3 regions of the Thioalkalivibrio sp. ALE11 genome follow, and region 1 is predicted to be linked to each of the others. Evidence: predicted binding sites of a transcription regulator. Region 1 holds the regulator's gene; each other region holds the start of a gene.

The links. Region 1 encodes sigma-54, which starts transcription at its own class of promoters, with help from an activator protein. Its sites were predicted from a motif close to TGGCANGNTNCNTGCTT; they were not measured.
Region 2: the regulator sigma-54 is predicted to act here: its motif matches at 2,399-2,415, upstream of glnA (glutamate--ammonia ligase).
Region 3: the regulator sigma-54 is predicted to act here: its motif matches at 4,012-4,028, upstream of flgB (flagellar basal body rod protein FlgB).

Annotation. Positions count from the first base shown of each region.
Region 1 covers NZ_KB906171.1:58,028-65,021, reverse strand. Annotated here, with positions in the region: gene F620_RS0109990 (AEC family transporter) at 1-516, shown strand, start outside; gene F620_RS0109985 (HPr family phosphocarrier protein) at 520-792, opposite strand; gene F620_RS0109980 (PTS sugar transporter subunit IIA) at 764-1,189, opposite strand; gene rapZ (RNase adapter RapZ) at 1,194-2,081, opposite strand; gene hprK (HPr(Ser) kinase/phosphatase) at 2,087-3,127, opposite strand; gene F620_RS0109965 (PTS sugar transporter subunit IIA) at 3,130-3,594, opposite strand; gene hpf (ribosome hibernation-promoting factor, HPF/YfiA family) at 3,599-3,937, opposite strand; gene F620_RS0109955 (RNA polymerase factor sigma-54) at 3,941-5,470, opposite strand; gene lptB (LPS export ABC transporter ATP-binding protein) at 5,555-6,295, opposite strand; gene lptA (lipopolysaccharide transport periplasmic protein LptA) at 6,292-6,834, opposite strand; gene lptC (LPS export ABC transporter periplasmic protein LptC) at 6,831-6,994, opposite strand, start outside.
Region 2 covers NZ_KB906165.1:196,905-203,898, forward strand. Annotated here, with positions in the region: gene glyQ (glycine--tRNA ligase subunit alpha) at 1-913, opposite strand, end outside; gene F620_RS0103065 (cation diffusion facilitator family transporter) at 1,054-2,280, shown strand; gene glnA (glutamate--ammonia ligase) at 2,499-3,908, shown strand; gene F620_RS0103075 (cold-shock protein) at 4,084-4,287, opposite strand; gene F620_RS0103080 (SDR family NAD(P)-dependent oxidoreductase) at 4,469-5,224, opposite strand; gene F620_RS0103085 (SpoIIE family protein phosphatase) at 5,221-6,960, opposite strand; gene F620_RS0103090 (STAS domain-containing protein) at 6,966-6,994, opposite strand, start outside.
Region 3 covers NZ_KB906179.1:8,756-15,749, reverse strand. Annotated here, with positions in the region: gene flgG (flagellar basal-body rod protein FlgG) at 1-335, opposite strand, end outside; gene flgF (flagellar basal-body rod protein FlgF) at 379-1,119, opposite strand; gene flgE (flagellar hook protein FlgE) at 1,155-2,369, opposite strand; gene F620_RS0112400 (flagellar hook assembly protein FlgD) at 2,403-3,098, opposite strand; gene flgC (flagellar basal body rod protein FlgC) at 3,109-3,531, opposite strand; gene flgB (flagellar basal body rod protein FlgB) at 3,553-3,960, opposite strand; gene F620_RS0112385 (protein-glutamate O-methyltransferase CheR) at 4,148-4,963, opposite strand; gene F620_RS0112380 (chemotaxis protein) at 5,159-6,088, opposite strand; gene flgA (flagellar basal body P-ring formation chaperone FlgA) at 6,312-6,980, shown strand.

The DNA of each region.
Region 1 (6,994 bases):
CTGGGCGTGGTTCTCGCGCGTCGCTACGGCGATGGTCGCATGCCGGCGGTGCATCCGTTGCGCGGCCTGTTGTCGGTGCCGTCGATCTGGGCCGCCCTCGCCGGTGTCACCCTGAACCTGGGCGGGGTGCCGCAGACGGTCTGGCTGGAGGAGTGGCTGGGACTGCTGGCGGATTCGGTGTCGCCGCTGATGCTGTTCGCGCTGGGCCTGGCACTGGTGTTCCACCGCTTTCACGGACACGACGCGCGACCGCTGGCGGTCGTCGTGGTGATCCAGCTGCTGCTGGCACCGGCGGTGGCGCTGGGGCTGGTGTGGCTGCTGGGGATGGAGGGGATCCCCGCGACCGGAACGGTGCTGGAGGCGGCCATGCCGGCGATGGTGCTGGGGCTGGTGTTCTGTGACCGCTTCGGGCTGGATACGGGGCTGTACGCGGCCGCGGTGACCCTGACCACGGCCCTTTCGCTGATTACCCTGCCGCTGTGGTTCGCCCTGGCCGGCGGTCTTCTGGGGGGGTGAGCCTCAGGATTCCTCGCCGAAGCGGTCCGCGACCAGTTCGGTCAGGGCATCCAGCGCCGCCTCGGCATCCTCCGCGCCGTCGGTCCGGATGGTGATCTCCGAGCCCTGGGCGGCGGCCAGCATCATCACCCCCATGATGCTCTTGCCGTTCACTTCCTGATCGTTGCGGGCGACGGTGACATCGGCGGTGTACTGACTGGCGAGGCTGACGAACTTCGCGGCGGCCCGGGCATGCATGCCCAGCCGGTTAACGATGGGAACTGCGCGCTGCGGCATCGCTGGATTCCTGGTCGCAGAGAAGGATTCCGTCATGGCCCCCGGACAGCGCCTTGTTGACCAGTTCGCTCAGGGGCAGATGGCGGTAGTTGAGTACGCGGACGAGCATCGGCAGGTTGACGCCCGCGATCACGCGCGCGTTGTGTCCGCGCGCCACGCGGCTGGCCACGTTGGCCGGCGTGGAGCCGAACATGTCGGTCAGGACCAGCACACCGGCACCGCTGTCGAGGGTCTCCATGCGGGCGCGGGCCTGCGCCTGGATATCGTCCGGATCGTCGCTTTGCGACATCGCCATGGACTCGCAGTCCTCGGGCAGGTCTCCCAGCATGCTCTGCGCGGTCTGCAGGAGTGTATCGCCCAGGTTTTGATGCGTGATCAGGATCAGACCGACGCCCATGGAACTACTCCGTTTCAGGGGAGAGAGAATCGAGCTCGCGATGACGGGTGCTAACAGTAACATGTTCCCGTTCGCGCCACGCAGCTGCCAGCCGTTCCACAAGGTAGACCGAGCGGTGGCGCCCGCCGGTACAGCCGATGGAGACCGTGGCATAGCTGCGATGGTCCGCCACCAGCCGCGGGATCCAGGTGTCGAGAAAGCCGTGGATGGAGTCGAACATCGCCCCGACCTCGCCATGGCTGTCGAGGAAATGCGCTACCGCCGGATCCAGCCCGGTCAGTGGCGCCAGTTCGCGCTCGTAGTAGGGGTTGGGCAGACAGCGCACGTCGAACACGAAATCGGAATCCAGCGGCGAGCCGTGCTTGAAGCCGAAGGACTGGAACAGCAGCGACAGGCCGGCGGTCTCGCGGCTGCCGACCCGGGCCCGGAGCGTGCGCGCGAGGTCGTGCATCGACAGCCGGCTGGTGTCCACGGTCAGGTCGGCCTCCACCGCCACGTGCCCCAGCCAGGTCCGTTCCATGCCGATCGCTTCCACCAGCGGGATGCCGTCGCGTGCCAGCGGATGGCGTCTGCGGGTCAGGTGGTAGCGACGCAGCAGGACCTCGTCGGAGGCATTGAGGAACAGCACCTCGACCTCCAGGCCCGATCCACGCAGCTCGCCCAGCAGCTGGCCGAATCCGCTGAGGGCGTCGAGGCCCGAACGGACGTCCACGCCCACGGCCAGATGGCGGTCACCGCCGGTGTCGTAATGACCGCTGCGGACCTTCTCCACCAGTTCCGGCAGCATCGGCAGCGGCAGGTTGTCGACACAGAAGTAGCCGGCGTCCTCCAGGGTATGCAGGGCGACGGTCTTGCCGGAACCCGACAGACCACTGACCAGCAGCAGACGCATGTGGGTCAGCCCTCGGGATCGGGGTTGGGAACCGTGGTGCTGGGCCCGCCGATGTGGAAGATGGATTCCTCCTGCTGATCCTCGCCCATCTGGCGCCGCTGGCGGGCGCGCAGATCGTCCCCGGCGATGTAGCCCTGCATGTGCAGCAGGTGATTGCGGACCGCGGCCTCGATCATGACCGCGATGTTGCGCCCCGGCGCCACCGGCAGGCTGATCAGCGGGATGCGCAGGCCGAGGATCTCGCTCTCGCCGCGGCGCCCGTTCAGGCGGTCGTCCGGCACCGGCGAGGGCTCGTTGTGATCGCGCAGATCGATGATCAGGCGCAGATACTTGCCGCCCTTGATCGCCGAGTCGCCGTACATCGCGCGGATGTTGAGCACGCCCAGGCCGCGCACCTCGAGCAGGTCCTGGAGCAGGGCGGGGCAGTGTCCGCGCACGATATCCGGGGCAATGCGCGCGAACTCGGGGGCATCATCGGCGATCAGCCGGTGGCCACGCGAGATCAGCTCGAGTGCGACCTCGCTCTTGCCGACGCTGGAAGCCCCCGAGATCAGCACGCCGATCCCGAGGATCTCCATGAACACCCCGTGGCGCACCTCGAAATGGGCGAGGCGCTGCTGCAGGAAATAGCGCAGCAGCGCGATGACTTCGTGCGATGAGGTGCGCGTGCACAGGATCACCGGCAGCGGGTCGTCACCTGTGTGCGGCATGCGCGGGAACGGGCAGGTGTCCTCGGCGAAGATCACCATGGTGGTGCCCGTGCGGGCCATTTCCAGCACCAGGTGGTCACGCTGCTCGTCGGACAGGCCGGCGATGTAGCGGGCCTCGTAGTCGCCGATGACCTGGATGCGGTTGGGGCGGATCAGGTTCAGGTGGCCGGCCAGCGGCAGGTCGCCATCGCCGAATCCCAGGAGTTCGCGGTCGCCCGCGGCTTCCTCTCCGTGGACGTAGCGCAGATCCAGACGGCTCCCCATCGCCCGCGTGAGCGCGGCGATGGTGATGTTGCTCGCGGTGCCGTCGGCTGCCGCTTCCGCCCGGTCGGCCATGGTCAGGTATCTCCCAGGGCCCGGGTGAGGGCCTGCTGGACCCCCGCGCTGTCCGCGGCGCGCCGGATGCCGGCGAGGGTGTCCGGCTGCGACAGCCCGCGCGCGAGCTGGGCCAGCAGGTCCAGGTGTTCGCTGGTGGCCTCTTCCGGCACCAGCAGGGCGATCAGGATGTCCACCGGTTCGTGGTCCATGGCTTCGAAATCCACGCCCTGATCCAGACGCAGGACCGCGATGCGGGGCGTATCCAGCTCGGCGAGACGGCCGTGCGGGATCGCCACGCCATGGCCGAGCCCGGTGGAGCCCAGTTTTTCGCGGGCCGACATGGCTTCGAACGCGGCACTGGCCGCCAGTCCGTCCGCGGCCCCGTCCACCAGCAGATCGGCGAGGGTTTCCAGCGCTCGTTTCTTGCTGGAGCAGTCGGTTTCCAGTCCGATGCGCTCCGGGGTGATGAGCTCGGCCGGATTCATCGGCTTACTCGGGTTGTTCGCGGTTGCGCTGGGCGCCCTCGGCGCGATGATGATCCTTGACCTTCTCCTTGTGCTTGATCAGCTGGCGGTCGACCTTGTCGATCAGGCCGTCGATGGCGGCGTACATGTCATCGTGGCTGGCCTCGGCGTGGATGTGGTTGCCGCTGACCTGCAGATTCGCTTCCGCCTTGTTGTGCAGCTTCTGCGTCTTCTCGTGGTTCAGCACCACGTGCACGTCGATCACCTTGTCGAAGTGGCGTTCCAGCTTCTGGAATTTCTCGTTGACGTAGTCGCGCAGGGCGTCGGTGATGTCGACGTGGTGTCCGGTGAGATTGATCTGCATGGGTCAGGCTCCTTTCGGTTTGCTTCCGGTCGGCATGGCGGCCATCTGGCGGCGTTCGCTGGAGGATGGCAGGTTCATGCCCTCCCGGTATTTGGCCACGGTACGCCGGGCCACGTTGATGCCCCGATCCGCCAGGATCTGGGCGAGGCGGGAATCGCTGAGCGGTTTGCCCGGCGTTTCCTCTTCGATGAGTTCGCGGATCATGGCACGAATCGCGGTCGCGGAGCATTCCCCGCCGTCGCTGGTGCCCACGTGACTGGAGAAGAAATACTTGAATTCGAACACCCCGCGGGGGGTGTGCATGTATTTCTGCGTGGTCACCCGCGAGATCGTGGACTCGTGCATCTCCAGGGCTTCGGCGATGTCGCGCAGGATCAGCGGCTGCATCGCCACCTCGCCGTGTTCCAGGAACCCCTGCTGGCGTTCGACGATCGCTCGCGCCACGCGCAGCAGGGTGTCGTTGCGGCTGTGCAGGCTCTTGATGAACCATCGCGCCTCCTGCAGCTGATCGCGCATGAAGGCGCTGTCGCGGGCATCGGAGACCTGGCGGACCATGCCGGCGTAGAGGTCGTTGATGCGAATGCGCGGGGCGATCTCGGGATTCAGGTCGACCTGCCAGCCCCGGTCGGTATGACGCACGTAGACATCCGGGACCACGTATTCCGGCGGTGTCTCGCTGATCTGGGCGCCGGGGCGCGGGTTGAGCGTGCGGATCAGGTCCAGCGCCGCGGCCAGCTCGTCGCCATCGCGTACGCCGCTCTGGCGCTGCAGGGCCTTGTAGTCACGCCGGGCAAGGGCGTCCATGCCGTGTTCGAGGAGCGCGCGCGCCGCCTCGCGCGAGGGCGCGTCCGGCGCCAGCTCACCCAGCTGGACCTCCAGGCACTCGCGCAGATCCAGCGAACCGACCCCCAGCGGGTCGCAGTGCTGCAACCAGTGGCGTACGGCCTCGACCTCGTCGGTGTCGACGGGGGGTTCTTCACTCCGGCTGATGGTCTCGGCCAGGGTCTCGACGTCGCCCTCGAGGTAGCCGTCGCCGTTGATGGTGTCGATCAGGGCGGCGCCGATGCGCTGGTCGCGCGGGGTCAGGTGCGACAGATGCAGCTGCCACAGCAGGTGATCCTGCAGCCCGCCGCCGTCGTCGTCCGAGGTGTTCTCCAGCGGGTCGCGGTCGTCCGGACCGCGCGGGCTGGCGCTGGCGTCGTAGATGTCTTCCCAGCGGCTGTCGGTCACCAGCTCGTCGGGGATGACGTCCTCCGAGCCGCCGGCATCCACCGTTTCGCCGGTGCGGGCGGCGTCGCTGCCGCTCTCGCCGTCGTCGGTGTTCGCGTCGCTGGCAGTGTCCGCGGTGTCCCCCGCGTCGGCACCGAGTTCGTCATCCTCGGCCTGTTCCAGCATGGGATTGCTTTCCAGCGCCTGCTGGATCTCGGCCTGGAGCTCCAGCGTCGACAGCTGCAGCAGCCGGATGGCCTGCTGCAGCTGCGGCGTCATGGTCAGCGTCTGACCGAGCTGCAGATTCAGCCCGGGCTTCAGCATGAGTTGGGAAAGGCGTTGGTCACCATAAGTGAATAGTAATCCCTTGCTGCGGGCTTGTGCACCGTCCGGGTGCGGCGGTCGGTGTCACAGGCGGAAGTTTTCGCCGAGGTAGACCTCGCGCACGCGGGCGTCGGCCAGCAGTTCGTCCGGCGTGCCCGCGCTCAGCAGGCGCCCCTCGCTGAGGATGTACGCGCGATGGCAGATACCCAGGGTCTCGCGTACGTTGTGATCCGAGATTAGTACGCCGATGCCGCGTTCGGCCAGGTGGCGGATGACTGCCTGGATCTCGCCGACCGAGATCGGATCGACCCCGGCAAACGGTTCGTCCAGACAGATGAACTGCGGATCGCCGGCCAGCGCGCGGGCGATCTCGGCGCGCCGCCGCTCGCCTCCGGACAGCGCGATCCCGGGGCTGTGGCGCACGGTCTCCAGCTGGAATTCCTCGATCAGGGCGTCGCCGATGCGGCGGCGCTCGTGGCGGTCGAGTTCCGGGCGCAGTTCCAGCACTGCCTGCAGGTTGTCCTCGACCGACAGGCGGCGAAAGATCGAGGCCTCCTGGGGCAGATAGCCCAGCCCGGCGCGGGCGCGTTCGTGGATGGGCGCCCGGGTGATGTCGCGCCCGCCCAGGGTGATGCGCCCGGTATTGGGCCGGATCAGTCCGACCAGGCTGTAGAAGCAGGTGGTCTTGCCGGCTCCGTTGGGTCCCAGCAGGCCGACCACTTCGCCGGGCACCAGGTCCACATCCATCGCGTCCAGCACGGTACGCTGGCCATAGCGCTTGCTCAGCTCGCGGGCGACCAGATGGCCGTCGGCCGCGGGGGTCATGGATCGTCCTCGCGTGGCTGCAGGCGGATGTGCACGCGCTCGTCATCGGTGTCGCCGCGTTCGGCGCGGATCACGTCGCGTTCGAGATCGTAGGTGATGCGCTGCCCGCGGGCATCCTCGGCGGCGGTGATGACGCGTGCCTGTTCGGTCAGGATCACGCGTTCCTCGTCGAGGAAATAGTCGATGCGCAGCCCCTCGGCGATGCGCGTCTCGCCGGTCTCGGGATCGGGCGACTCCAGGCGTGCGGGCTCGCCGTGGGCCTCGATCTCGTAGGGGCGGCGCTCGCGCATGTGCACGATCACGCGGTCCGCTTCCAGCGTGGCATCGCCGCGCACCACGATCACGTCGCCGGTGTAGGTGCCGGTGCCCGCGCGTTCGTCCATCTCGGCGTGGTCCGCGGTGATCTCCACCGGCAGGGCATCCTCGCGGCCGGTCGCCGGCAGGGCCGCCAGGGACAGTGCGAGTACCCCCGTCACGGCAAGCAGCAGGGCCGGTCGGCGGATGCCCGCGCGGCGATGTTCGGTTGTGGCCGGGTTCATTCCGGGCGGTCCTCCTGCGGCAGGTCGCTGTACAGCGTGTAGACCTCGGCGAGCAGCCCAATGGTATCCGCTTGCGGGTCGGCGCGCAGGCCGGTGCCCCGCTGGAACAGTCCCGGCTGTTCCAGGGTGCTCGGGGCCGACGAAGTCGTCAGCCGGGTGT
Region 2 (6,994 bases), on a different contig from region 1:
CGCACAGTGGAAAGCCCAGCGCCTCGCGCGATTCATAGTATTTCTGCGCGACGTTCCTGGAGAGCTCGCGCACGCGCAGGATGTAGCGCTGGCGCTCGGTGACCGAGATCGCCCCGCGCGCATCCAGCAGGTTGAAGCTGTGCGAGGCGCGCAGCATCTGCTCGTAGGCCGGCAGCGGCAGGCCCAGCTCGATCATGCGGTCGCTCTCCGCCGCATGGTGGTCGAACGCGGCGAACAGGGCATCGCGGTCGGCGTGCTCGAAGTTGTACTTCGACTGTTCCACCTCGTTCTGGTGGTAGACGTCGCCGTAGGTGACCGCGCGCCCGTCCGGGCCGACGGTCCAGACCAGGTCGTAGACGCTCTCCACGCCCTGCAGGTACATCGCCAGACGCTCCAGCCCGTAGGTGATCTCGCCGGAGACGGGGTGGCAGTCGATCCCGCCCACCTGCTGGAAGTAGGTGAACTGGGTCACCTCCATGCCGTTCAGCCAGACCTCCCAGCCCAGCCCCCAGGCGCCCAGCGTCGGCGATTCCCAGTTGTCCTCGACGAAACGGACGTCGTGGGTCAGCGTGTCGAAGCCCAGCGCCTCCAGCGAGCCGAGATACAGGTCCTGGATGTCGGCCGGGGAGGGCTTCAGCAGCACCTGGAACTGATAGTAGTGCTGCAGGCGATTGGGATTGTCGCCGTAGCGGCCGTCGGTCGGGCGCCGGCTGGGCTGCACGTAGGCGGCGCGCCAGGGTTCCGGCCCGATCGAGCGCAGGAAGGTCGCCGGGTGGAAGGTCCCGGCGCCCATCTCCATGTCGTAGGGCTGCATCACCACGCAGCCGTGGTCGTTCCAGTAATCCTGCAGTCGACGGATCAGGTCCTGGAAGGTGGGACTCGCGGTCTCGGTTCGGTCGCTTGCGTTCGCCATGGCTGGGGGTCCGGAGCGGATCAGGGGCGGCAGTATATCGGCCCGTGCCGGGGTGCGGCCACCGCCCGGCCCGGCTGCGGTGGCCGGAGGTCGCGGCGAGGTCCATAATGCCCCGAATCGAGGCATCTCCGGGGGGCACGATGGCCGCGGATCACCAGCAGCAGCCGGACAGGGCGCCCGCCGAACCGCCCGACCCGCTCGAGTCGGGCACCGACGACCGGCGCTACCGCGACACGCGCCGGGTCACGCTCACCGGCGCCGCGGTGAACTCCGGGCTGGCCGTGACCCAGCTGCTCAGCGGCTGGCTGCTCAACTCCCAGGCCCTGATCGCCGATGGCGTGCATACCGTCTCCGACCTGGTCACCGATGCCGTGGTCCTGGTCGCGGCAGGGCATGCCGCCGCTTCCCCCGATCGGGATCACCCCTACGGCCACGGCCGCATCGAGACGCTCGCGACGGTGGTCGTGGGCCTGTTCCTCGCGCTGGCGGGGCTGGCCATCGCCTGGGGCGCCGGCGGACGCCTGCTGGAGCTGGACGATGCCACGGGGCCGGCACCGCTGGCGGTCGCCTTCGCCGTGGTGACCCTGGTGGCCAAGGAGGGTCTGTACCAGTACACCCGTCGGGTCGCGCGCCGGCTGGGCTCGCGCATGCTGGAGGCAAACGCCTGGCATCACCGCACCGACGCGATCTCTTCGGTAATCGTGCTGCTGGGGGTGGCCGGCGCGGTCGCCGGCTGGCCGTGGCTGGACGCGCTGGCGGCGCTGCTGGTGGCCCTGTTCATCCTGCATGTCGCCGGCCGCCTGATCCGCCGCAGCGTGGCCGAGCTGATCGACACCGCGCTGGAACCGGAAAAGGTCGAGCGCATCCACCGCACCATCCTGGACGTGCCTGGCGTAAAGGATGCCCACATGCTGCGCACCCGCCGCTCCGGCGACGACGCGGTGGCCGACGTGCACGTGCAGGTCGCGCCGATGATTTCGGTGTCCGAGGGGCACCGCATCGCCGATGCCGTGCATCGCGCGGTGACCGAGGATGCGGGCGAGGTCAGCGACATCACCGTGCACGTGGATCCGGAGAACGACGAGGAGCAGGCGGCCAGCTCGCGGCTGCCCCTGCGCCCCGAACTGGTGGCCGGCCTGCGCGAGGCCTGGGCCGGCTTCCCCGAGCTGGAGGCCCTGGAGCACCTTTCCCTGCATTATCTCGGCGGGCGGGTGCATGCCACCGTCACTCTGCGGCTGGATCCCGCGCGGACGGGAGCCGCCCTGCAGGAGCGCGCCGATCTGCTGACCCGGCAGCTGCGGGAACACCCCGTTCTGGGGCCGGTACTGGGACAGGTGACCGTGCTCTATCGGCCTTGCACCGAATGAGGGCGCATGCCGCGCGGTGGCACTATAATGGTGCATCATGTGCACTGCGGGTGTGCGGCATTCGGCCGTGGTGGCGCAGAGATGGGCGCAGGGGCGCCCCGAACCGGGGCTTGCAGGCTGGCACGCCACCTGCATGACCAACCGGCAGACGCCGATCGGCCCCAAGCGACCGCACCGGCATCGACCGTCTCAAACTGAAGACCAGAGGAGTCCTCATTATGTCCGCAGCCGAAGTGCTGAAGCAGATCAAGGAACAGGAAGTCCGTTTCGTTGACCTTCGTTTTACCGATTCCAAGGGCAAGGAACAGCATGTCACCCTGCCGGCCCACGACCTCGACGAAGATTCCTTCGAAGAAGGCAAGATGTTCGACGGCTCTTCCATCTCCGGATGGAAGGGCATCAACGAATCCGACATGATCCTGATGCCGGATCCGGAGTCCGCGGCCATCGACCCGTTCTTCGAGGACATGACCATGAACATCCGCTGCGATGTCGTGGAACCGGCCACCATGCAGGGCTACGACCGCTGCCCGCGCTCGCTGGCGCGTCGCGCCGAGGCCTATCTGCAGAGCACCGGCATTGCCGACACCGCGCTGTTCGGTCCGGAGAACGAGTTCTTCGTGTTCGACGACGTGAAGTGGGGCTCCGACCTCTCCGGTTCCTATTGCCGCGTGGATTCCCAGGAGGCCTCCTGGAACTCCGAGCGCGTGTATGACGACGGCAACATTGGCCATCGTCCGGGCGTGAAGGGTGGCTACTTCCCGGTCCCGCCGGTCGACAGCCTGCACGACATCCGCTCCACCATGTGTGAAGTGATGACCGAGATGGGGCTGACCACCGAGGTGCATCACCACGAGGTGGCGACGGCCGGCCAGTGCGAGATCGGCGTCGGCGCGGCGACCCTGACCAAGAAGTCCGACGAAGTGCAGATGCTCAAGTACGTGGTGCAGAACGTTGCCCACATGCACGGCAAGACCGCCACCTTCATGCCCAAGCCGATCGTCGGCGACAACGGCTCCGGCATGCACGTGCACCAGTCGCTGTCGAAGGATGGCAAGAACCTGTTCTCCGGTGACCTGTACGGCGGACTGTCCGAGACCGCGCTGTACTACATCGGCGGCATCATCAAGCATGCCCGCGCGCTGAACGCCTTCACCAACCCGTCCACCAACAGCTACAAGCGCCTGGTGCCGGGTTTCGAGGCGCCGGTGATGCTGGCCTACTCCGCGCGCAACCGCTCGGCGTCCATCCGCATCCCGTTCGTGATGAGCCCGAAGGCCCGCCGCATCGAGCTGCGCTTCCCGGACTCCACCGCCAACCCGTATCTGGCGTTCGCCGCGATGCTGATGGCCGGCATCGACGGGATCCAGAACAAGATCCACCCGGGCGAGGCGATGGACAAGAACCTCTACGACCTGCCGCCGGAAGAAGAGAAGGGCATCCCGCAGGTCGCCCATTCGCTGGATCAGGCCCTGGAGGCGCTGGACGCCGACCGCGCGTTCCTGACCCAGGGCGGGGTGTTCACCGACGACATGATCGATGCCTACATCGATCTGAAGATGGAAGACGTCACGCGCATGCGCATGACCACCCATCCGATCGAGTTCGACATGTACTACAGCCTGTAAGCCCCGCGGGCTTTCCGGCCGTCATCGGGCCCCGGCGTTCGCGCCGGGGCCTTTTTTTGGTTCCGCTCCGGGCGAACCTGCGCGGCCTGCGCGGAGAGCGCGCACAAAAAAGGGCCGCCCGAAGGCGGCCCTCTGCTTCCCGAAGCGCGCCCGGAGGCGCGCCGTGCGGGCAGTCTTACAGCGCGGTCACGTCACCCGCGGCCAGACCCTTGGCGGTTTCCTGAATCTCGAAGGAAACCTTCTGGCCTTCGGCCAGGGTCTTGAAGCCCGAACCGTTGATCGCGGAGAAGTGCACGAACACGTCCTTGCCGCCATCATCGGGGGTGATGAAACCGAAACCCTTGCTCTCGTTGAACCACTTAACAACACCGGTATTCACAACTACTTACCTCATCATGTAACTAAAGAAACGTGATTGCGGAACGCTACCAACAGATCAACGGGAGCACTGGTCCAGAAAACTGGGGACTTCCTTGGAGTTGCTGCTAACCGCGAATCACGTTTCCGACTATACGCTCCTGTGTCGGCAAAAGCCAATGGGGTGCGATGAAGTTTTTCTGTCAGCGCCGGCCGGTCAGGCGCGCATACTCTTCGGGATCGTTGAGTGCACGGATGTCCACGAAGCTTCCGGACGGCTGTTCGCGCAGCCGTGGCAGTACGTCGAGGATGTCGCGTGCCGCGGTTTCCGGATCCGGCATGGTGCGGGTGCCGCGCGCGGCCTTCAGCCGCTGCAGGGCGGTGAAGGTCTCGCTGTCGGCCTCCTCGCACAGGTAGTCCTGCATCGCGGTGTCGATCAGACCCGGTGCCAGCGAATGCACCGGCACGCCGGGAAATTCGTGCGAGTAGAGTTGCATCAGCATGTTCAGCGCGGCCTTGGACAGCGAATACCCGCTCCAGCCGGCATTGCCGAACACCGCCGCCCCCGAGGAGATGGCGACGATCTGGCCGACCGCGATCTCGCGCGTCAGCAGACGATCCAGGATCACCTTGTTGGCAAACGTGTTCACGTCCATCAGCAGGCGCAGTTCGTCCATCGGCGCGTCCGGCATGCGCTGGATGTGTCCGAGCAGGCCCGCGTTCAGGATCACGAGGTCCAGACGGGTGACGCCCTGCAGCAGCCGGTCCATGGCCTCCGGGATGGCGTCAAAGTCCGCCAGGTCGATCTGTGCGTCGCCGGCGACCCCGTCGTCCGGACAGCCACGGCGGCTCATGCCGTAGACTGACGCGCCGTCGGCGGCGAGGACCCGGGCGAGTCCGAGGCCCAGGCCGCTGGAATTGCCGGTAATCAGTGCCGATTGCGGAGTGGTCGATGTCATGTCTGCTCCTCGCTGATTGGTTCCATCCAGGCGTACTCGGCCTCCACCACGTTGCCGCTCCCGAGGTGCCGCATCTGCCGGCACAACCGGTGCACCAGGGTCAGGCCGCGCCCCCACAGCCTTTCGTCGCTCTCGCCCTCGAGAGCCCGCCGCACCCGTTGGTGGTCGAAGCCCGCGCCACTGTCGCGCACACGGATGCGCACGCAGTGCCAGTCGTCCGTGCGGCGGTAGCGCAGGTTGATGCCGATGCGCCCTTCCAGGCGCTCGAGTCCTTCCTGGCGCAGGCGATAGTACTCGGCAAAGCCTTCCGCGGTGGCCTTCATCTCGGAAGACAGGCCCAGCACGCCGTGTTCGAAGGCATTGTTGCAGAGCTCGGCGACCACCGTCTGCAGGGCCTGAACGTGTTCGCCGGGCTCCGGGAACCAGCGCCGGAGCTGCTGCCGGGCCTCTTCCGCGACGTCCACGCGGGCCAGCTCGGCCCCGGCGGCCTCCATGGACCAGCGTCGGTTGCCGGTGGTGTCCGGGGGGGCCGCGACACCGGTTTCCAGCACGACCTCGGGGGCGCAGGTGATCGCGACCGCGGTGATGTCGTCGGCCGGTGACGCATCCCCCATGTGCCGTGACAGGGCATCGCCCAGCCGTGCGATCCGCTCCGGTGGGGGCTCCGGATGGCACAGACAGGCATGCAGGCGTGCCTCGCCGAACGGTTCACCGGCGGTGCCTTCCTCTTCCAGAACCCCGTCGGTGACGATCAGCAGGGTCTCGTCGGCGGCGATGGCGTGACGCCGGGGGCCGCTGTCCAGCTCCAGCCGGGGCAGGATCCCCAGCGGCATCGCCTGCGAGGGCAGGCTGCGCAGTTGTCCGTCGCCGCCGCACAGCAGGGCATCCGGCAGGCCGCCGTTCCAGGCGGTCAGGGTTTGCCCGTCGGGCTCAAAGGTGACCAGCACGGCGCCCATGAACATCGACGGTGGCAGAAAGCCGTGGAGCACGTGGTTGAGCTCGAAGACCAGTTCGGTGTCGCCCACGCCTTCGCGCGTCAGTGTATGGAAGGTCTCCGAAACCGGATAGGTGCCGATGGCCGCAGCCAGGCCATGCCCGGTGAAGTCCCCCACCAGTACGCGCAGGCCGCCGTCCGGGGTGAAGTCCGACAGCACCACGTCGCCGCTGAAGGTGGCGGCGGCCCACTGGCGTACGTGCAGCCGTTCGTCGCCCACATTGCGTCCGGTGATGGCGCGCGAAAACACGCTCTCCGCGGTCTCTTCCTCCCATGCCTGGCGCGCCCGGGCCCGGTCCAGGGCCTCGTTGCGCTCGCGCAGCCCGTGATGCAGATCGCGCAGGCGCTCCATGGCGTGGATCTTGGCGCGCAGCACCGAGAGGTTGAGGGGCTTGCTGAGGAAGTCGTCGGCACCGGCGCGGATGCCGCGCAGCAGGGAGTCCTCGTCGTCCAGGGCGGTCAGCATGATTACCGGGATGAAACGGTCACCGCACTCGTGCTTGATCTGCCGGGTGGACTCGAAGCCGTCCAGCCCCGGCATCATCACGTCCATCAGGATCAGGTCCGGGGGGGCGTTGCGTGCCTGCTCCACGGCCTGGTGGCCGTCGGTCGCCTCCTCGGTGTCGTAGCCGGCGCCGGTCAGCATCATCTTCAGCAGGCGCCGATTGTGCTTGTCGTCGTCGACGATCAGCACACGCCCCTCGCCGGACGCCAGCGGCACGCTTTCGGGGGAGGCGCTCACGGACGTCACTCGATGGTGAACAGGCGACCGAAAT
Region 3 (6,994 bases), on a different contig from region 1:
ATGTCGCCGTTGGGCATCAGCACCTGGAAGAAACCGTCCCCCTCGATGGCGACATCCAGCGAGTTCTCGGTCTGCTGCAGGTTGCCCTGTTCGAACATCTTCTCGGTGCTGACCGTGCGCACGCCGGTGCCGATCTGCAGGCCCGAGGGCAGCTGCTGGTCCTGGGTGGCCTGAGCGCCCGGCTGGCGCACGGTCTGGTAAATCAGATCCTCGAACACCGCCCGGTCCTTCTTGAAGCCGGTGGTGCTCGAGTTGGCCAGGTTGTTGGCCACGGTCGACATGCGCGTGTCCTGCGCGTCGAGTCCGGTCTTGGCGATCCACAGTGCCTGGTTCATGGCGTTTCTCCTGTCAGTCGGGGCCGCGTCGGGATCATCCCGGTCAGCCCATGCCGAGCAGCCGGTTGCTGCTCTGTTCCAGCGTGTTGGCGGTGTCCATCATCTTGATCTGGGTCTCGAAGGTTCGCGACAGCTCGATCATCCGCGTCAGCGCCTCGACGGTGTTCACGTTGCTGCTCTCGAGCGTGCCGGATACCAGCGTCACGTCCGCGTCCGCCGCGGCCTCTTCACCGTCCGGCAGACGGAACAGTCCGTCCTCGCCCCGTTCGAGATCCTCGACATCGGGATTGACCAGCCGGATGCGCTCCACCGCCGCGAGGGCATCCGCCGGGGCACCCTGGGGCCGGACGCTGATGGTCCCGTCGGTGCCGATCTCCACCTTCTCCGCCGGCGGAATCGCGATCGGCCCGCCGTCACCCATCACCTGCATCCCGTCCGCGGTGCGCAGCAGACCGAAGCCATCCACCTGCAGGTTGCCGGCGCGGGTGTAGCCTTCCTGCCCGTCCGGCCCCTGCACGGCGATGAAGCCCTCACCCTGGATGGCCACGTCCAGATCGCGCCCCGTACTGCGCAGCGTCCCGTGAGAGAAGTCGGCCGCCTCGTTCCCCACCTGTACGTAGTCGCGCGTGTCGTAGACCGGGCCGCGCACCGGGACGGTGTCCGCGGTGGCCAGCGCCTGCCGGAAGCCGTCGGTATTGGCGTTCGCCAGGTTGTGATTGTTGACGGCCTGGGCGTGCTCGACCTCCCGGGCCCCCGACATCGCGATGTAGAGAAAACGATCCATGGTTCGGCCTCCCGCAGGATGCTCCGGTTACCGCCCTAGCGGATGTTGATGATGGTCTGGGTCACGGTGTCGGCCGTGGAGATCGTCTGGGAATTGGCCTGGAAGTTGCGCTGAGCGGTGATCAGGTTCACCAGCTCCTGTGCGATATCCACGTTGGAGGCCTCGAGGGCCCCGGCCTGCAGCAATCCCGTACCGGCCGCTCCCGGGGCATTGACCGTCGGCCCGCCGGAAGCAAAGGTCTCCGCCCAGTTGTTGTTGCCGAGCTGCTCCAGGCCCTGGGGATTGTCGAAGTTCGCCAGCACCACCTGGCCCAGTACGTCCGACTGGCCGTTGCTGTAACGCGCGAACACCACCCCTTCGTTATCGATGTCGATGTCGGTCAGCGTGCCGGGGGCATAGCCGTCCTGGCTCAGGTCGCTGACGCCGAAATCGGTGCCGTACTGGGTCGTGCCGGCAAAGTCGATCTCGATCTCGGTGCCGTCATCAAATGCATCACCGGGATCGAAGGTGAACGTCACATCGTCATCCACCAGCTCGCCGTTGCTGTCGAACTCCATCTCCAGCGGGCCGGCCACCTCCTCACCGTTGACCGCGACATGGGCCTCCCATTCGTTGTCAGCGGTCTTGGTGAAGAACGCCTCGGCGTCCTGGGCCTCGCCCTGGCCGTTGTAAACCGTCAGCGAGGTGGAAAAGTTGTAGCTGTCCGGATTTTCAATATCGAACTGTCCCGCACCGATCACCTCGGCATCCGACCGCAGATTCAGCTGGGCGTCGATCTCCTCGGTCCGCCGCGGCGCGCCCTCGCCCGTGTCCAGCCGCAGATCGCCGGGGGTACCGCCGAGATCCGCCGGCTCCGCATCGCCGTCCTCGGCGATATAGCCTTGCAGGTTCTGGCCCTGGCTGTTAACGATGAAGCCGTCGCGATCGACCTGGAATTCTCCGGCGCGGCTGTACACCGTGTTGCCACGGTCATTGAGCTGGAAGAACCCCTCTCCGTCGATCGCCAGATCCAGTCCGTTTTCGGTGAATTCCGTCTGACCCTGGGTAAACTGCTGGGTCACCGCCAGCAGGCGCGAACCCGCGCCTACGGTCGTCTGGTTGGTGCCGCCGAACGACTGGGCGTAGACATCCCCGAACTCCGCGCGCGACTGCTTGAACCCCGTGGTCCCGGCGTTGGAGACATTATTGCCGGTCACGTCCAGGTCGGCCTGGGCCGAGTTCAGTCCGCTCAATCCGATGTTGAAGGGCATGTTACGTTCCTCCGGTTGTCTTTGTGTCGGACGTCAGCCGGAAATCCGGCGTACGTCCGAAAAATCGATCTCGCCCACGCCTTGCACATTCAGTGCCAGGCCGTTTTTCTCCCCGCCCATGGAGACGCTGTCCACGCGCTGGTTAAGAAAGGTCTCCAGCGATTCGGTGCGCTCCCCGCTGCGCGCGGTCGCCCGTACCTCGTAGACCCCGGCCGGCGCGCGCTGGCCGTTGTCGGTCAGGCCATCCCACTGGAAGTCCTGCAGCCCGGCGCCCATCGCGCCGAGATTCATGCGCCGCACGCGCTCGCCGGCCCCGTTCATGATCTCGACCTCCACCGACTCGGCCGAGGCCCCCAGTTCGAACGCGCCGCTCATGCCGCCCTCGGGGCCCAGCTGGCCGAACTCCACCGGCACCAGCACGTCCTTGCCAACCAGATTTGCGCCCTGCACCGCCTGGTTCTGTCCCATCGACTGGGCGAAGCCCTCGAACGACTCGTTCAGCTGCTGGATCCCGGTGACGCTCGAGAACTGCGCCATCTGCGCGATGAAGTCCCCGTTTTCCATCGGCTCGAACGGGTCCTGGTTCTGCAGCTGGGTCGTCATCAGCTTGAGGAAATCCTCCTGTCCCAGCTGATCCGGCCCGCCTTCCTTCTCCTGACGGTCTCGCTGGGCCTGGCGGTCAGTGCGAATCCCCGCCCCTTCCAGCATGTCGGGTGTCAGTCCGTTCATTTCCGGTCTCCTAGCCTTGTCCGCCCATCTGCAGCGTGCGCATCATCAACTGGCGGGTGGTGTCCATGACTTCGACGTTGGCTTCGTAATTGCGCGAGGCCGACATCATGTTGGCCATCTCCTCGACCACGCTGACCGCCGGGCGAAAGATGTAGCCATCGTCGTTTGCCTTCGGGTGATGGGGCTCGTAATGCATCTGCGGCTCGGCATCCGACTCCTCGATCCCGGCCACCCGCACCGGCGTCGCGGTACCGTCGCGGCTGGCCTGGTCCATCGCTGCCTGGAACAGCACGTGTTTCCCGCGATAGGCCTCCTCGGCGCTGCCGGCCGCCGTGTTGGCGTTCGCCAGGTTCGAAGACACCGTATTCAGCCGCGCCGACTGTGCCGTCAGCGCCGAAGCCGAGGTATTGAACAGATTGAACAGATCACTCACGGCAGTGGCCTCCCGTCAGGTTCAGCGATTGCCCCGGAAGGCATCGCGAATGCCGGAAACCCGGCGATTGAGAAATTCGAGGCTGCTCTGGTACTTGACCGAGTTCTCGGCGAACGCCGCCCGCTCCATCTGCGGATCCACGGTGTTGCCGTCCAGAGACGGCTGCGAGGGGATGCGGTACTTGAGCTCGGCCCCGGTGCCCGCGGCGGCCGTCCCCGGATCCTGATGACCGGCCCGGGTCTTGCTGAGCTGCAGCTGGCCACCACCCCCCGAAGCCGCCTCCAGCTGGCTGCGAAAATCCAGGTCCCGCGCCTTGTAGCCGGGGGTGTCGGCATTGGCGATGTTCGAGCTCAGAACCTCCATGCGCTGCGACCGCAGGTTCACCGACTCCGGCAGAATCCCGAGTGCCTTGTCCAGCGATATGCTCATCCCGTTCCGTCCGGCCCGCGCATGGCGGGCATCCGTTGCCTGACCACGACGATGCAATCGCCGTGCCATTGGCTGCCGGCAAAAGGGGAAAAGGATTGGGAGGGACGCCGGCGCGCGGTCGGCCACGCGGCGAATCACCGCGTCGGAAACGACCGCCGGGCCCGTTGCAGGCCCGGCGTGGAGGGGTTCAGCCCTTCAGCCGCAGGACCGAGCCGTACTCGGTGCGCACGGTTTCGTACGCCTTGCTGTAGGGCCCGACCGTCTCGGAAGCGCCAAGAAACAGATAGCCACCGGGGTTGAGCTGCTTCGCAATACCGTCAAGGACCTGACGCTTGGTCTCGGCGGAGAAATAGATCAGGACGTTACGGCAGAACACGATGTCGAACTTGCCCAGCGCCGCGTAGCTGTCGACCAGATTGAGTTTCTGGAACCGGCAGCGGCGCTGCACCTCAGGGATGATCTTGTGCCCCTCGGGCACGGTCTGGAAGAACCGGGACCGCCGCGACTCGCTCAGCCCGCGCACGATGCTCAGACCGTCATAGACTCCCTTGCGGGCGTCTTCCAGCACGCCCTCGGACAGGTCCGTGCCGAGAATGCTGACGGGAACCACCCGGCGCGGGCGCGAGGCCTCCCATTCCGAGACCACCATCGAGATGCTGTAGGGCTCCTGGCCACTGGAACACCCGGCCGACCAGACCTTGATCGACGACCGAGTGGACGCCAGCTCCGGGAGGATCACGTGGCGCAGGATCTCGAACGGAAAACCGTCGCGAAACCAGGAGGTTTCGTTGGTGGTCATCGCGTCGATGACGCGCGTGCGCAGCTTCGGACTGGGCGCCTTGCGCAGGGCGTGCAGCAGTTCCGGCACGTCCTTGTAGCCGAATTCATCCAGCAGGCGGGACAGCCGGCTGGACACCAGGTACTGGCGGCTGTCCCCCAGCACCAGGCCACAGCACTCGGAGAGAAAGCGCGCGAATTCTTCGTAGTCACGGGAATCGATCACGCACACATCTCCGCCTTGACGCGTGCCGGGCCCGTCCGCCGTCCGCTGGTTGTTCGGTTCGATGATTCCATGCTGCCACAGTATAGGGCTTCAGGGCGGTCTTGCGGGAGCCCGCGACACGCAAAGGGGCGGCAAGTGCCGACCGCCCGCCTCCGCCGGGCCGGCAACCCCTCGCCCCCGGTAACCACCGACATCTCAGGCGGTCTTGTTGATCTGTTCCAGGACCGCACTGGCCAGTTCGTCCGGGTTGAACTTGGAGAGGAACGCATCCGCACCGGCCCGACGCACCATGTCGGTATTGAATTCGCCGCTGAGCGAGGAATGCAGCAGCACCCGCAGCGGCCGCAGGCGCTCGTTCTCGCGGATCTTTGCCGTCAGGGTGTAACCATCCATGCGCGGCATTTCGATATCCGAGATCACCAGCTCGACCGTGTCGTGGATCGGACCCTCGGCGGCTTTCTCCTCCAGGTAATCCAGGGCTTCACGCCCGTCCTTGCACAGCACGTAGGGCCACTCGAGCCCCTGGATGGCGCTTTCGATCTGGCGGCGAGCCACCACCGAGTCGTCGGCGATGACGATTTCCCGACGCTCGGGTGTCTGCTCGGCCACCGCGGAACGCACGCTTTCCGACACCTCGGTGGGCAACGGATTGACCAGCGACAGCACGCGCTCCACGTCGATGATCTCCACCAGCTTGTTGTCGAGTTCAGTGACCGCCACCAGAAACGACTCGCGCCCGGTGCCGCGCGGGGGCGACTTCACCTGGTCCCAGTTGACGTTCACGATGCGATCCACCGCCGACACCATGAAGCCCTGCACCGAGCGATTGAACTCCGTCACCACGACCTTCTGCTGGCCGTCCGCCCCGGCCCGCGTCGACTGCATGCCCATCGCCCGCGCCAGATCGATGATCGGCACGGTCTTGTCGCGCAGGGTGGTGACGCCCCGCACCACCCCGGCGGACCCGGGAATCTGGCGCAACTGCGGCAGCGGAATCACCTCGCGCACCTTGAACACGTTGATCCCGAAGGTCTGCGTGCCGCCCAGATAGAACAGCAGCAGCTCCATCCGGTTCTGCCCGACCATCTGCGTGCGCTGGTTCACGTCGTCAATAAACTGACTCACGGTTCTCGCCCCCTGGGTTGTTCTCCCTGCTAACGGCCGCGCCGGCGGGAGCTTGAACCACGCATCGGACGCGCAGGACAGGCGCCGGATGCCATGGCACAGAATCTGCATGTATTCCGTGACGAAGACACAGGGTCAACGGTGACCGGACATGCACCTTTTCAAGTTACAGGCTTTGCTCCCGTACCGCAGCCCGGGCCGCAGCGGGGGTGCGCTTCTTCTGATGCTCGCGCTCCTCGCCCCGACCGCGCAAGCGGAGATCGAGCCGGTGCAGAACATTCGTGACAGCGCGGAACGGTTCCTGCACCAGCAGCTTGGGGACCACAACGGCGACGATGTGGAGGTGCAACTCGGTCATGTCGACGACCGCCTGCGCCTCAAGCGCTGCGAAGAACCCCTGGAGGCCTCGCTGCCGCCCGGCGGCCGCCCGAGGGGCAATACTGCGGTCAACATCCGCTGTCCCGGGCCGGTGACCTGGTCGGTGTACGTTCCGGCCACCGTGGAACGCCACGCCGAGGTGGTGGTGGCCCGCCGCAACCTGTCGCGCCAGCAGACCCTGGGGCCGGGCGATCTGCGCATGGAGCGCATCGAGACGTCGCGCCAGGCCAGCCATTATTTCGAGGACGCATCCGAGGTGGTCGGTCTGCAGACCCGCCGCGCGATTCGCCAGGGCCAGGTCATCGGCCAGCAGCACGTTAATGAACGTCAGGTGATCCAGCGCGGCCAGCGCGTTACCATCCTCGCCAGCAGCGGCAGCGTCACTATCCGCATGCAGGGCGAAGCCCTGGAGGACGCCACGGCCGGCGACTGGATCCGCGTGCGCAACACCTCCTCCGGACGCGAGATCGAGGGCGAGGTCCAGCCATCGGGCACGGTTCGCGTCGCCCTGTAGTAAAATGTGACGGA